Regions from separate parts of the Vreelandella sp. 162(4c) genome, predicted to be linked through region 2. Evidence: predicted binding sites of a transcription regulator. Region 2 holds the regulator's gene; each other region holds the start of a gene.
The links. The regulator LexA, encoded in region 2, represses DNA repair genes until DNA is damaged. The targets are predictions, from matches to a motif close to TACTGTNTANNTANACAGTA.
Positions count from the first base shown of each region.

Region 1 (5,110 bases), 2.1 Mb from region 2:
TCCGGGCTGCCCGGCGGCCCCCCCCAAACCTCTGGGCCGTGATCAAAGAAGATTTCCGAACTGGGGCCGCAGGGGCCGGTGTCGCCCATCTGCCAGAAGTTATCTTCATCCAGCTTGGAGAAGCGCTCAGGGTCGATGCCAATCTCATCTTTCCAGATGCGCTCAGCTTCGTCATCGCTGATGTGTACCGTTACCCACAGCTTGTCTTTGGGGAGTCCCAGCGTTTCGGTTAAAAACACCCAGGCAAAGCGAATGGCGTCGCGCTTGAAGTAGTCGCCAAAGCTGAAGTTACCCAGCATCTCAAAGAAGGTGTGGTGGCGTGCGGTATAGCCGACGTTGTCTAAATCATTATGCTTACCGCCCGCGCGAACGCAGCGCTGCGCAGAGGTGGCGCGCACGTAAGGGCGCGGATCGCGGCCTAGAAACACATCTTTAAACGGCACCATGCCGGCATTGGTAAACAGCAGCGTCGGGTCGTTGCCCGGCACTAATGAGCTGGTGGGTACAATCGTATGCCCCTGCTCTTCGAAGAAGGTGAGAAAGGCCTGTCTAATCTCTGCGCTTTTCATAGGGTATCCGTAACAAGAAAGCGTGATGTCCCAGGGCGCTGTTGCCGCTACCCTCAGGGGTCGCAAAGCAGCCATTATAGCGCAGTTGTCAAACGACTAAAGCCGCACTTAGTGGCAGAAAGGCAAACAGCCACGTAAACAACTGGATGAACAAGCGTATTAGAGCGCTACTAGAAATGTAAGAGGGGGTATTGTATAGGCTGGGGAAAACGTATTACAGACAGGAGAGCGCATAGCGAATTTGTTCAAAATCGAAGCCGCGACTGGCGAGAAAACGTTCACGCCTAGCGCGCTCTTTGGGGGTCTCACCGGGGCTATCAAAACGCCGCGCCAGGGTTTCCCGGGCTAGCTCAAACCAGTCGACCTGCTCGCCCCCCTCCACTTCTTCAAAAGCGGTGGCAAGGGTTTCCTGGTCTATGCCGCGCTGGCGCAACTCGCCTTTAATACGAATCACGCCTTGGCCACGCAGTATGCGCGAGCGCACGAAACTGGCCGCAAAGCGCGCGTCAGACTGCAGCCCTTGTTCAACCAAGGCGTCCAGGCACTCATCAATAGCGGCATCGTCGAAAGACTTTTTCTTCAGACGCTGAGCAAGCTCGGCGCGGGAGTATTCGCGCCGAGCCAGTAAGCCAATGGCGATATCACGGGGCGTAGCATCACGCTGGGAGGTGAATGCCATCAGCTTATCTTAGCGAGAGTCGTCTTAAAGCAGATCGTCATCACCCGCATCCAATTCTGCCGCTGCTTCGGCAGGCGCATCTTCCTTCTCCTTTTTAGGATCGGGCTTGGCCAAGAGCTGCTCACGAATCTGCGTTTCGATTTCGAGCATAATTTCCGGGTGCTCTTCCAGATACAGCGCTGAATTGGCTTTACCTTGACCGATTTTCTTACCTTTATAGCTGTACCAGGCACCGGCTTTGTCGACTAGGTTGCACTGCACGCCCAGGTCGATGACCTCACCGGCGTGGTAGATACCCTTGCCGTAAAGAATCTGGAATTCAGCCTGACGGAATGGCGGTGCTACCTTGTTTTTGACTACTTTCACGCGGGTTTCGTTACCGGTGACTTCATCACCCACTTTCACCGAGCCGGTACGACGAATATCCAGACGCACGCTGGCATAGAACTTCAGCGCGTTACCACCAGTGGTGGTTTCGGGGCTACCAAACATGACGCCGATCTTCATGCGGATCTGGTTGATGAAGATCACCAAGCAATTGGCGTTTTTGATATTACCGGTGATTTTACGCAGTGCCTGAGACATCAAACGCGCCTGTAGGCCAACGTGGGAATCACCCATTTCGCCTTCGATTTCAGCGCGCGGGGTCAACGCAGCGACCGAGTCGATAACAATCACGTCAACACCGCCAGAGCGTACCAGCATGTCGGTAATTTCCAGCGCCTGCTCACCGGTGTCCGGCTGGGAAATCAGTAGATCATCCAGGTTGACGCCTAGCTTTTCTGCGTAGCTGGGGTCAAGCGCATGCTCGGCATCCACGAAGGCACACACTTTGCCCTGTTTTTGCGCCTGAGCAATCACCGAAAGGGTCAGGGTCGTTTTACCCGACGATTCCGGGCCAAAGATTTCGCACACACGGCCAAACGGCAGCCCGCCGATGCCGAGGGCGATATCCAGACCCAATGAACCGGTGGAAACCGACGGCATGACGACACGCGGTGCGTCGCCTAGACGCATGACGGTGCCCTTGCCGAACTGACGGTCGATTTGGGTGAGTGCAGCGTTTAGCGCTTTAGTGCGGTTGTCATCCTGAGCCATTCAGAGATTCCTCATAACAAGCTGTATAATTAGCCAGTAGTATGCCAAAGATTGCGCCGTAAACAAATCCTTGATCGCGCTTTCTCTCATCTATTTTATCAACAGCCTTTTTGCATATGCGCCTTTTTCTTACGGCTGGTTCGTCTTGCTCGCCTTCTCGCGCTCATTCAGGCGCGCCACCAGCCCAACCAAGGCCTGACGCACGGCCTGCTCTCGCACCGACTGACGGTCACCTGGAAAGTGAAAGCATTCAGCTTCCTGGGCAGCAGCATCTCCCCAGGCCAACCAAACCGTACCCACCGGCTTTTCAGCGCTCCCCCCCTCTGGGCCTGCAACACCGCTAACGGCAACAGCTAAGCCCGCGCCACTTTCATTACAGGCGCCCAGCACCATGGCTTTGACGACCTCCTTGCTGACAGCACCGTGCTCGGCCAGCGTGGTCTCAGGCACCCCCAATAAGCGCGTTTTAGCAGCATTCGCATAGGTCACATAGCCCGTCGTAAAGTAAGCAGAGCTACCCGCCACCTCGGTAATGGCGCTGGCAATGCCGCCCCCCGTACATGACTCAGCGGCGGTCACTTCCACATTCAACTGCTTACACAGCCGCCCCAGCCGCTGAGCTAACAGGGTTAAATCAAGATTTTTCAGGCTAGTTTCGCTGGGCACTATGGTCGCTCCTTCAAGTGAGTCGTCTGTTCAGCGTAGAATACTGCGTTTAGCTTTCTCAAAGAAATTGCTCAATCAGGACGCCCATGTCACAGGCTATTCCCGCCAACACGCCAATGATCACCCAGTATTTAAAGATCAAACGCGAGCACCCCAAGGTACTGCTGTTCTACCGCATGGGGGATTTTTACGAACTGTTTTTCGACGACGCCAAGCGCGCCGCCGCACTGCTGGATATTACCCTTACCCAGCGTGGGCAGTCAGGCGGCAAGCCTATCCCGATGGCGGGCGTCCCCTATCACAGCGCTGAGGGCTATCTGGCCCGCCTCGTCGCTGGCGGCGAGTCGGTCGCTATTTGTGAGCAAATTGGCGACCCCGCGACCAGCAAAGGGCCCGTTGAGCGCCAAGTGGTGCGTATCGTCACCCCTGGCACACTCCACGATGAAGCGCTGCTCGATGCCCGCCGCGACAACGTCCTGGTGTCCGTTTCTCCCGGAAAAGAGAGCTGGGGCCTTGCCTGGCTGGAGCTCTCCAGTGGTCGCTTCAACGTACTGGAAGTAGACAGCGAAGCCGAAATGCTCGCCGAGCTGACGCGTCTCTCCCCGGCCGAGCTGCTGGTACCCGAAAGCTTAACGCTACCCGAGGCCTGGTCGCAGAAACGCAGCCTGCGCCGCCAGGGCGAGTGGCTGTTTGATTTGGAAAGCGCTACCCGTAGCCTCTGCGACCAGTTCGAAGTGCAGGATTTACGTGGCTTTGGCTGTGCGCACTTAACCTCTGCGCTAATTGCTGCCGGGGTATTGATCGATTATGCCCGGGACACTCAGCGCTCGCGCCTGCCCCACGTGACCGCCATCAGCGTTGAGAACCGCGACGACGCGGTGGTGATCGACGCTGCCAGCCGCCGTAATCTGGAAATTGATATCAACCTGGGCGGCAGCAGCGACAACACCCTGGCCAGCGTGCTGGATACCTGTACCACCGCCATGGGTTCACGGCTACTCAAACGCTGGCTTAATCGGCCACTGCGTCAACGCGAGATTGTCCAGGCCCGTCATGCGGGTGTGGCGCTGCTAAGCCTGGATGCCGCCTATATGCCGCTGCGCGAGACGTTGAGCGCGGTGGGCGACGTGGAGCGCATTCTGGCCCGGGTGGCGCTGTATAGCGCCCGCCCGCGCGATTTGGCACGGCTGCGGGATGCACTGGTAACGCTTCCGGAACTGGAGCAACAGCTTAGCGAGGTTGAGAGCGGCAGTGCGCTGGATAACCTGCGCTCGCATATTCGCCCCTACCCAGAAATGGCCGATATGCTCAGCCGGGCGCTGGTAGAAAATCCGCCGGTGGTGATCCGCGATGGTGGGGTGATTGCCGATGGCTTTGATTCAGAGCTGGATGAGCACCGTGGCATGGCCGAAAACGCGGGCGACTATCTTATTCAGCTCGAGCTTCGCGAGCGCGAGCGCACGGGGCTAGCCAATCTCAAAGTGGGCTACAACCGGGTGCACGGCTACTTTATCGAACTACCGCGTTCACAAGCCCAGCAGGCGCCCGCCGACTATATTCGCCGCCAGACACTTAAAAATGCCGAGCGGTTCATTATCCCCGAGCTCAAAGAGTTTGAAGATAAGGCACTCTCCGCTAAATCTCGCGCGTTGACGCGTGAAAAATGGCTCTACGATCGCCTGCTTGGCGATCTCAACGCAAGCCTTCACGCGCTGCAGAGCACCTCGCAAGCCTTGGCGGAACTGGACGTACTGTGCGCCTTTGCCGAGCGCGCCGAGGCGCTGAACTGGGTGCGTCCAACACTCAGCGAAACCACCGGGATTCAAATTGACGCGGGACGACATCCGGTGGTCGAGCAGGTGAGCGAGACACCCTTTGTGCCCAACGACGTGACGCTCAATCCTGACCAGCACATGCTGATTATTACCGGCCCCAACATGGGCGGTAAATCGACCTATATGCGTCAGACGGCGCTCATCGCCCTTCTCGCTCACTGCGGCAGCTTTGTGCCCGCCAATGCCGCCGAGATCGGCCCGCTGGATCGAATATTCACCCGCATTGGCTCATCGGATGACTTGGCCGGCGGGCGCTCTACCTT
Region 1 covers NZ_CM176981.1:1,747,499-1,752,608, forward strand. The annotation lists gene alaS (alanine--tRNA ligase) at 1-569, opposite strand, end outside; gene AC4EYZ_RS07880 (regulatory protein RecX) at 784-1,248, opposite strand; gene recA (recombinase RecA) at 1,273-2,346, opposite strand; gene AC4EYZ_RS07890 (CinA family protein) at 2,476-3,015, opposite strand; gene mutS (DNA mismatch repair protein MutS) at 3,099-5,110, shown strand, end outside.
Region 1: recA (recombinase RecA) is a predicted target of LexA. The motif match lies at 2,366-2,385, and genes of this name have one in related genera.

Region 2 (5,110 bases):
GGAATCGAGTGGGTTAAAAGTAAATAGCGCAGCGTGAATGGCCCGCTCTCTAGGGCCTCGCCAGGTTCAATGACATGGATAGCCGCACTGCTAAGCTGATGCTCGGCAAATTTTAGCCGCAACAGGCCTGCCGCCAGCGGGGTGGCGTAAATGGGGCAGTTCCACATCGGCCATAGCCAGGCTGCGGCACCAATGTGGTCTTCGTGACCATGGGTGATAAATAGCGCTTTGGGCACGATCCCCAGTGCTTTCGGCGTATCAAGATTGGGTACCTGCAGTGGCGAGTTGGGAAGATCCTGGCGGATCATCATGCCGCAGTCCACGGCTATCCAGTGATCGTCATAGCCGTATAGCGTTAGATTCATTCCAATCTCACCGCATCCCCCCAGCGGCAACATGCGCAGCGGTGGACGACGACGGGGACGAATTTGAACGCGTGGTGAATGCATCTGTTATGAAAAACCTAAAAAGTAGTGACTTAACTATACGGGAAGGCAGGGGCAGCTAACAATCATCCATGGCCTTCCGATACACTATGCGACCTAAGCCGCTGGTTTGTCATAATTAACTTAGCAATAGGTCAAGAGTAGCTCACATGTCTCATTATTATCGTTTAGTAGTTTCCTGTCCTGACCGGGTGGGTATTGTTGCACGGGTATCGAGCTTTATTGCCCAGCAGGGTGGCTCCATTACCGAAGCTAGCCAGCACTCCGATTTAGAAACCGGCTGCTTTTTTATGCGCTACGAAATTCTGGCGGATTCGGTAGGTATGTCGGCGGAAGCGCTGAGCGCGGCATTTGAACCGATAGCCAGCGAATTCAATATGCAGTGGTCGCTGGTGGATACCCAGCAGCGTAGGCGCGTAGTGCTGATGGTGTCGCGGGAGTCACATTGCTTGGTAGATCTACTTTACCGCTGGCAGGCGGGGGAACTGGATTGCGACATTGTCGGGGTTATCTCCAACCATGATGATATGCGTTCGCTGACGGAGTGGTACGGTATTCCTTATCACCATGTACCGGTCGACCCCGACAATAAGCAAGCATCGTTTGCCAAGGTTCAGGCCGAAATCGACAGTGCCCGCGCCGACTGCGTGGTGCTGGCGCGCTATATGCAAATACTGCCCCCTGAGCTGTGCGCGCGCTATGCGGGGCGAGTGATCAATATTCACCACAGCTTTTTGCCCTCTTTTGCCGGGGCTAAGCCCTACCACCAGGCCTACCAGCGGGGGGTTAAGCTGATTGGCGCTACCTGCCACTATGTGACCGAGGAACTCGACGCAGGCCCCATCATCGAACAGGATATCCATCGCGTTAGCCACTGTCATACGCCTACTGATCTAGTCCGCTTTGGTCGTGATGTGGAGAAAGCCGTGCTCGCTCGAGGTTTGCGTTGGCACTTAGAGGATCGTGTGTTGGTGCATGGCAACAAGACAGTGGTATTTAGCTAAGTACTCTATAATGCCCGCCCATCAACCTGAGAGGCCGCCATGTCATTTGCGCAAGGTGTATTAGCGCCCTGGGCGCTGCTGCTCACCTGGCTACTCTCGTTAGCAGTGATCGCATGGGCGCTTTGGGGGCGGCCCTGGCAGGTGTTGATAGCGGATTCAGCGCTTCAGCACCGCTGGCTGGGTGCTACGCTGGCGGTGATGCTGATGTGGCAGCTTCGTGCCCAGGCTGTTGATTGGCTAACGCTACACCTTGTTTTTACAGTATTGATGACACTCGTTTTTAAAGCGCCATTAGCGCTGATTAGCAACGTGCTGATCAACATTGCCATGGTGGTGATTGGCCGTAATGAGTGGATGTTGCTGGGGGCAAATGTACTGGTTACTGGGATCGTCCCGGCGGCCGTTATTGGCACGGTATGGCGGCTGGTAGATCGCCGCCTGCCGGATAACTTGATGGTCTTTCTGTTTGCCTGCGGCTTTTTTGGCGCGGCGCTGGCAACGCTGGGAGGAGGCTTGGCGGCGGTAGTGCTGATTATCGTCGCGGGTACAGACCCTGAGGCGATCTATCTCGCCCAGGAGTATGCGCGTTTTTTACCACTGCTAATGCCTTCAGAGGCATTTATTACTGGCATGCTGCTGAGCATCCTGCTGGTCTATCACCCAAACTGGGTGGCCACCTTCAATGACCACCGCTATATCGACCTGCAGTAGCGGATTTATTAGCCGAGTGCCTGGCCGTTGCCACCACGAATTACGCCGACTCCAACGCCTTCAATATCGAGCGCTTGAGAGCGCAGGTCGATTTCAATGGGCGCAAAATCAGGGTTCTCTGCAAACAGCGTCACTTGGTGCCCCTGGCGTTTGAAGCGTTTAACCGTTACTTCATCGTCCAGGCGGGCAACCACGATCTGGCCATCGCGAACCCGGTCGGTGCGATGAACCGCCAGTAAATCACCTTCCAAAATGCCAATATCCTTCATGGAAAGGCCGCGTACGCGCAGCAGATAGTCAGCTTTGGGAGTGAAGTACTCGGCCGGTAGCGGGCAGTAGCGATCAATATGTTCGGCGGCCAAAATGGGGCTGCCGGCAGCTACTTCCCCGATCACAGGCAGGCCAGTGGGTGGGGCTTCCACGTTGGTTGTGGGTAAGGCGGTGACTGCGCTATCCAGGACTTCTTGAGGTTCCTGGTTGGGCAGGCGGATGCCGCGAGAGGTGTTGCGGATAATGCGAATAACACCTTTGCGTTCCAGCGCGCGCAGGTGCTCTTCAGCCGCATTGGGTGAGCGGAAGCCAAGTGCTTTGGCAATCTCGGCGCGGGTAGGAGGGTAGCCAAATTCGCCCATGGTCTTAACGATAAAATCAAACACGTGCTGTTGGCGAGCGGTTAGCGGACGCGACATACCAGACTCCATAAATAGTGAATAGACAGTAACAAGTTAAATGTCGACTTAATCAATAAGTGTTTAAGTATACAGTATGTTCCTCTGTCCAGTATATGGCTTGTCAGTGCCTATTGCCGATGTCTATGCAATTTTTCTAATCGTTTGAAACTAAGTTTCTGCTTATTTAATACGTCACATTTTGTCAATAAATCAAGCGTTGAGCCCGCCTACGTTATGGCATAGTATTTTGCTATGTTTTAAACACCTGTTTCCCTGGAGAGCGACATGGCTCAATCTGATACGGTGACCCGTATACTCGACACCGCCGAGGTGCTGTTTGCAGAGCGGGGTTTTGCTGAAACTTCGCTGCGCAACATCACTAGCAAAGCGCGGGTTAACTTAGCCGCTGTTAATTACCATTTTGGTTCCAAAAAAGCCTTGATTCAGGCCGTTTTTGCCCGCTACCTGGATCCGTTTAGTCAGCGCTTTCATACTGCGCTAGATGAGCTCGAGGGCCAACACGCCGGGCGCGTTATCCCGCTGGAAACACTGCTCGAGACCATGGCAACTACCGTTCTCGCGGTGCCCGCCGAGCGCAATAGTTTGAAAGTGTTTATGCGCCTGCTGGGTCTTGCCTACAGTCAAGCACAGGGACATCTAAGACGTTATATCCAGGAAGAGTATGGCGATGTGTTTACACGCTTCACCGAGCTTGTGCGCAAAGCAACGCCGGATCTGCCTGACGCCGAGCGTTTTTGGCGGCTACACTTTGTGCTCGGCACGGTAATCTTTACCCTGTCTGGCCTCGATGCGCTACGCGATATCGCGGAGAAGGATTACCACGAGCAGGTCTCTGTGCGTGATTTGGTCAGGCGATTGCTCCCGGTAGTGGTGGCTGCTATGAATGCGCCGTTACCCATAGCCCTTGACGGTGCCAAGCCAGAAGAAGGAAAACATGCGAACTCCTACGCTAGCTGAGCTACCTCCAACGGAACATATCTGGCTGGAGATCGATACTACCGAACAGTTGCTGCGCTGTTGGCGAGGGCCAAAAGTGCTCCATGAGTGTTCTATTTCATCCGGTGCTGCCGGAAGCGGGGAGCGCAACGGCAGTGGTAAAACCCCTCGCGGGTGGCACTATGTGCGCGCGGCCATTGGCGGTGATATGCCCGAAAATGCGGTGTTTCGAGGTCGCCGCTGGACGGGCGAGACATTTTCGCCCGAACTCGCCGAAGAGCATCCAGAGCGTGACTGGATTCTGACCCGCATACTGTGGCTGTGTGGCTTGGAAAAGGGCGTGAACCGCGGTGGTCAGGTGGACTCGCAACGGCGCTATATTTACCTGCACGGGACGCCGCCTGACGAGCCCATGGGCGTTGCTGCGTCCCACGGCTGTATTCGTTTACGCAATAGTGATTTGCTCTATATCTTTTCGTTAGCGTTGCCGGGCACCCCTGTTTGGTTGCACGGTGGACGCCAGTCCTTTGACTGATCAGATTTTGACACCGCTAGACGATCGTCTAGAATCATCGCCCCTTTTCATGGACCTATCACGATGACTCAACCGTTAGGCCCGGTCATGCTTGACCTTGAAGGCCCAAAATTGACGGCTGCAGAAAAACGCTTGCTGCTAGAACCGACGGTAGGGGGCGTAATTTTGTTTGCCCGCAACGTTGAACATGGCTATCAGGTTCGCAAGCTCTGCAGCGATATTCGCCGTGTGCGTGCTGATTTACTGCTTGCCGTGGATCAAGAAGGCGGTCGCGTTCAGCGCATAAAAGAGGGGTTAACACGCCTGCCTGCCATGGCGCGTATCGGCGAGTGTTACCGCGCTGCCCAGGGAGAGGGGCTGGCGTTAGCTAAAGATGCCGGCTGGTTGTTAGGGATGGAGATGGCTGCCTGCGGTCTGGATCTGAGCTTCGCCCCGGTACTTGATGTGGAGAGCGGTCTATCCAGCGTTATTGGTGATCGTAGTTTCAGCAGTGACCCACAGCACGTAGCCCAGCTGGGCAATGCATTTATTCAGGGGCTTCACGATGCCGGTATGGCCGCTGTGGGTAAGCACTTTCCCGGCCACGGTGGTGTCGCGGCGGACTCACACGTTGCATTGCCGATAGACGATCGCCCGCTAGAAGTGATGAAACAGCACGATCTTGTGCCCTTTACCCAGTTAGCTTCACAGTTAGATGGGATTATGCCTGCACACGTTATTTATAGTGCTTTTGATACGCGCCCAGCAGGCTTTTCACCCAACTGGTTGGGCATGCTGCGGGAATCG
Region 2 covers NZ_CM176981.1:5,098,078-5,103,187, forward strand. The annotation lists gene AC4EYZ_RS23550 (ribonuclease J) at 1-365, opposite strand, end outside; gene purU (formyltetrahydrofolate deformylase) at 596-1,450, shown strand; gene AC4EYZ_RS23560 (energy-coupling factor ABC transporter permease) at 1,490-2,161, shown strand; gene lexA (transcriptional repressor LexA) at 2,170-2,850, opposite strand; gene AC4EYZ_RS23570 (TetR/AcrR family transcriptional regulator) at 3,118-3,810, shown strand; gene AC4EYZ_RS23575 (L,D-transpeptidase) at 3,788-4,324, shown strand; gene nagZ (beta-N-acetylhexosaminidase) at 4,388-5,110, shown strand, end outside.

Region 3 (5,110 bases), 2.5 Mb from region 2:
AAGAAATCGCTGAAGAGCACGGCTACGAACTAGTGGATCATGCTCTGGTGCTATATGTACGTCCGCGCGGTTCCGACGTGACGCGCCAGGACAGCGGGCCGACGAACAAGAAATAGTGTTCGTAGGTCGCTGTTAGTCGCAGACCGTTAAGCGCGGTTCGAAATATAAGCGCCCCTGAGCCATTTGGCCGAATTCCTGGTTAACAGAATGTTAACTGGATTCGCCAAGTGGATCAGGGGCGTTTGTTTTGCTATGTGCAGATGTGCTGTATAGCTGTGCGCTATAGAAATGCACAGAAACGGCGCAGGGCGCCCGCTCAATCAGTGCGGCGGGCGTTGGCTGGCGTGCAGCATCTCCCGAGCGTGGGCGAGGGTTTGGTCAGAAAGCGTGACGCCGCCCAGCATGCGCGCCAGTTCGCTGATGCGGCCCTGTTCGTCGAGTAGCGCCATCTGGGTCAGCGTTGTATCGCGCTTCGCCTGTTTCTCGATATGCAGGTGCTGGTGCGCCTGTGCTGCCACCTGGGGTAGGTGGGTCACGGTCATGACCTGGCCGTTTTCGCCCAGTTTGCGCAGCAGTTGGCCAACGATCTCTGCGGTGGCCCCCGAGATACCCACATCCACTTCGTCAAACACCAGGCTGGGCACGGTTGAGTGCGTCGCCGCGACCACTTGAATCGCCAGGCTAATCCGCGACAACTCACCGCCGGAGGCGACTTTGGTCAATGGGCGAGCGGGTTGGCCGGGGTTGGCGCTAATCAAAAACTGCACGCGATCGAGACCTTCAGGGGAGGGCGCGTCTTTAGCGGTGACCTCCACTTCAAAACGGGCTTTGCCCATGGCCAAAAAGCCCAGTTGCTGCTGCACCTCTTTACCCAAGCGAAGTGCGGCTTTTTGACGGCTCTCGCTGAGTTTTTTCGCCTCTTGGCGATAGTCTTCGCGTAGCTCGACGACCCGCGCACTGAGTGCCTCCAAGTCATTGCCACCCTCTTCTAACTGCGCGACTTCCCGCTGTAGGTCAGCATGCAGGGCGCATAGCTCATCAGGAGCAACGTGGTGCTTGCGGGCAATCCGGTGTACGTCGGTCATTCGTTCTTCAACCCAGGCGAGCCGCTCAGGGTCTAATTCGGTGGTGCTGGCGAGGCGGTTAAGCTCGCTGGAGGCCTCTTCCACTTGAATGCGCGCATCGCTCAGCATGGCAAGCGTGTTCGCCAGGGTGCCTTTGTCGCTACCTGGCAGGGCGCTTAAGTGGGTAAACGCTTGGTTGAGTAAGGAGAGCGCGCCGCCCTCGTCACTGGCGCAGCAGTCGGCGGCAAACTGGGTTTCGCGCAGGGTCTCTTCCGCGTGAGCCAGGGTGTGCTGCTCTTCCTCTAACGTGGCTAATTCACCTTCCGCTAAACCGAGCTGATCCAGCTCTTCTACTTGGTAACGCAGCAACTGCCGTTTGGCCTCAACTTCACTGCCTTCTTCGCTTAGCTTCTTCAGCTGCCGACGCGCACTGCGCCACTCGCGGAACGTTTCAGCTAATTGAGTGGTGGCATCGTTTAGGCCTGCGTAATCGTCCAGCAGGGCAAGGTGGGTCTCTTCGCGCATCAGCGCATGGTGAGCATGCTGTCCATGAATTTGAATCAGCTGCTCGCCGAGGGATTTTAGATCCGAGATAGTTGCGGGTTGGCCGTTAATCCAGGCTTTGGAACGGCCGTTGGCGGTGACCACACGGCGCAGCAAGCATTCCTCAGCGGGGAGCTCCCGCGCCGTTAGCCACTCGATGGCGGCGGGCAGGTGTTGAATGTCGAAGCGTGCGGAGAGGTCCGTACGCTCGCGGCCGTGACGCACGCTTCCGGCGTCGGCACGCTCGCCCAGGCAGAGCCCAAGGGCGCCTAACAGGATCGATTTGCCCGCGCCGGTTTCCCCGGTAATCGCGGTCATACCGCCGGTCAAGTCGAGTTCTAAGTGATCGACAATGGCGAAATCTTGAATAGCTAGCTGAGTAAGCATGGCGCCTCCTGAGGCGGTACAGCATAGAAGCTGGATACTTATCCAATAGTTGTTGATTTATACAGTAGTTAATAACTCACTTCAATGCACCTCTTGAGATGGAATTTATGGCCCCCATATAGCGTGCATGATCAGTCAAAGCTAGTGACTTAAAGCTTACTTCTTTGCGCGCCGCCCGCGTGGCCGCGCTCTACTTTTTAGGAGCACAACATGGCGAAAGAACCGCAAACACCAATGGACGATGAGCTGGCCCGCCACGAGCAAGACGCCGATGGCGCCGAGCAAGCAGCTGAGAAGGTTGCTGAAGAGCGCTTGATGGAGGGCGAACTGGAAGGATTGATCAATGACGAAGAGGCGCTAGAGGACAGCGTCGACAACCCGGAAGCGGAAATGCTGGCAGCCCAAGTAGGTGAGTTAGAGCAGAGCTTGGCCGAAGCCAAGGATCAAGCCCTTCGCGCCGCCGCTGAAGCGCAAAACGTGCGCCGTCGTGCGGAGCAGGAAGCGGAAAAAGCCCGCAAGTTTGCCCTGGAGAAGTTCGTTAAAGAGCTGCTGCCAGTGGTAGATAGCCTGGAAAAAGCGCTTGAGACCATGGAAGAGGGTGCATCGGAAGTTCATCGTGAAGGTGTTTCCATGACCTTGAAAATGCAGCTGGATGTACTCAACAAGTTCGGCGTTGAAAGCATTGAACCCCATGGTGAACCCTTCGACCCGCAAGTGCACGAAGCCATGACCATGGTGCCTAACCCGGATCTCGAACCGAACACCGTGATGGACGTTATGCAGAAAGGCTATTTACTCAATGGACGCTTGGTGCGCCCAGCGATGGTTGTAGTGAGTAAAAAAGCCGATTAAGCCACTGGCGGCACAGAGTTTGAAAAAAGTGTGTGAAAAAAAGCCCTTGAAATGTCAGCGGCGGCCCCCAAATAAAGGGCAACCCCGCGGGGAAACCCGCAGACAAGCTTTAAAAACTAAATTTTCAGTTTTGTAACAACCGAATTCGAGGTATTGCTATGGGACGTATAATTGGTATCGACCTGGGCACCACTAACTCTTGTGTGGCCGTGCTCGATGGTGACAGCGCTAAAGTTATCGAAAACGCCGAAGGCGGTCGTACGACGCCTTCTATTATCGCCTACACCGATGATGGTGAAACGCTGGTAGGTCAGGCGGCTAAACGTCAGGCCGTTACTAACCCAGAAAACACCCTGTACGCCATCAAGCGTCTCATTGGCCGTCGCTTTAAAGACGACGTCGTCCAGAAAGACATTAAGATGGTGCCGTACAAAATCAGCGAAGCTGATAACGGTGACGCTTGGGTTGAAGTAAAAGGCAAAAAAATGGCACCGCCGCAGGTAAGCGCGGAAGTGCTGAAGAAAATGAAGAAGACTGCCGAAGACTACTTGGGCGAAGCAGTCACCGAAGCGGTCATTACCGTACCGGCCTATTTCAACGACAGCCAGCGTCAGGCGACCAAAGACGCCGGCCGCATTGCCGGTCTGGACGTTAAGCGCATTATTAACGAGCCGACCGCTGCCGCACTGGCCTACGGTATGGACAAATCCCGCGGCGACAAAACCATCGCGGTCTACGACCTGGGTGGCGGCACCTTCGATATCTCGATCATCGAAATTGCCGATGTCGACGGCGAAACCCAGTTTGAAGTGTTGGCCACCAACGGTGACACCTTCCTGGGCGGCGAAGACTTTGACTTGGCGCTGATCAACTACCTGGTAGACCAGTTCAAGTCTGACAGCGGCATTGATCTGTCTGGCGATAACCTGGCCATGCAGCGTCTGAAAGAAGCTGCCGAAAAAGCCAAAATTGAGCTGTCTAGCGCTCAGCAGACCGATGTGAACCTGCCTTACATCACCGCCGACAACACTGGCCCGAAACACCTTAACGTTAAGGTGACTCGTGCCAAGCTGGAGTCGCTGGTCGAAGAGCTGGTTCAGCGCTCGCTCGAGCCGTGCAAAATGGCCCTGAAAGATGCAGGCCTGTCTGCCTCTGAAATCGACGAAGTGATCCTGGTCGGTGGCCAGACACGTATGCCGATGGTGCAGAAGAAAGCCGCTGACTTCTTCGGCAAAGAAGCACGTAAAGACGTTAACCCGGACGAAGCGGTTGCTGTTGGTGCCGCGATTCAGGGCGGCGTACTGGGTGGCGACGTTAAAGACGTTCTGCTGCTCGACGTTACCCCGCTTACCCTGGGTATCGAAACCCTGGGTGGCGTGATGACGCCGCTGATCGAAAAGAACACCACCATCCCGACCAAGAAGACACAAACCTTCTCTACGGCGGATGACAACCAAACGGCGGTGACCATTCACGCCGTGCAGGGTGAGCGCAAGCAAGTGTCGCAGAATAAGTCGCTGGGTCGTTTTGATCTTGCTGACATTCCGCCTGCACCACGCGGCGTGCCGCAGATCGAAGTCGCCTTCGACTTGGATGCCAACGGCATTCTGAACGTATCGGCAAAAGACAAGGCCACTGGCAAAGAGCAGTCGATTGTCATCAAGGCGTCTAGCGGTCTGTCCGAGGAAGAGGTCGAGCAAATGGTACGTGATGCCGAAGCTCACGCCGAAGAGGACAAAAAGTTCGAAGAGCTGGTGCAGCTGCGTAACCAAGCTGACGGTATGATTCACGCTACGCGCAAAACGTTGGAAGAAGCTGGCGACAAAGCGACTGACGACGAGAAGCAGGCGATTGAAACGGCCATCAGCGAGCTGGAAGAAGCGGTTAAAGGTGACGACGTCGATAACATTCAGAAGAAACTGGATGCACTGACCGAAGCCTCTGGCCAGCTAGCCCAGAAGATGTACGCCGAGCAGGCCGAAGCGGCGCAGCAAGAGGGCGGTGAAGGTGCCGAGAACGCGGGCACCAAGCCGGAAGAAGACGTGGTTGACGCCGAGTACGAAGAAGTCAACGACGATCAGAAAAAGCAGTAACATCCTCTTTCTGCCAAGGAAAGCGGTGACGCGGGAGCTTACTCCCGCGTTGCTGTTTCCGCGGCCAAGACGCACGTAGTTAAGTATCACGTAGTTAAATATACAGTTGAATACATAGCTAAATGTGCAGTTGAGTGCGTAGCTAACCAGGAGGCGTAGGGCCTATGTCCA
Region 3 covers NZ_CM176981.1:2,156,976-2,162,085, reverse strand. The annotation lists gene fur (ferric iron uptake transcriptional regulator) at 1-116, shown strand, start outside; gene recN (DNA repair protein RecN) at 321-1,994, opposite strand; gene grpE (nucleotide exchange factor GrpE) at 2,205-2,846, shown strand; gene dnaK (molecular chaperone DnaK) at 3,005-4,939, shown strand; gene dnaJ (molecular chaperone DnaJ) at 5,104-5,110, shown strand, end outside.
Region 3: recN (DNA repair protein RecN) is a predicted target of LexA. The motif match lies at 2,042-2,061, and genes of this name have one in related genera.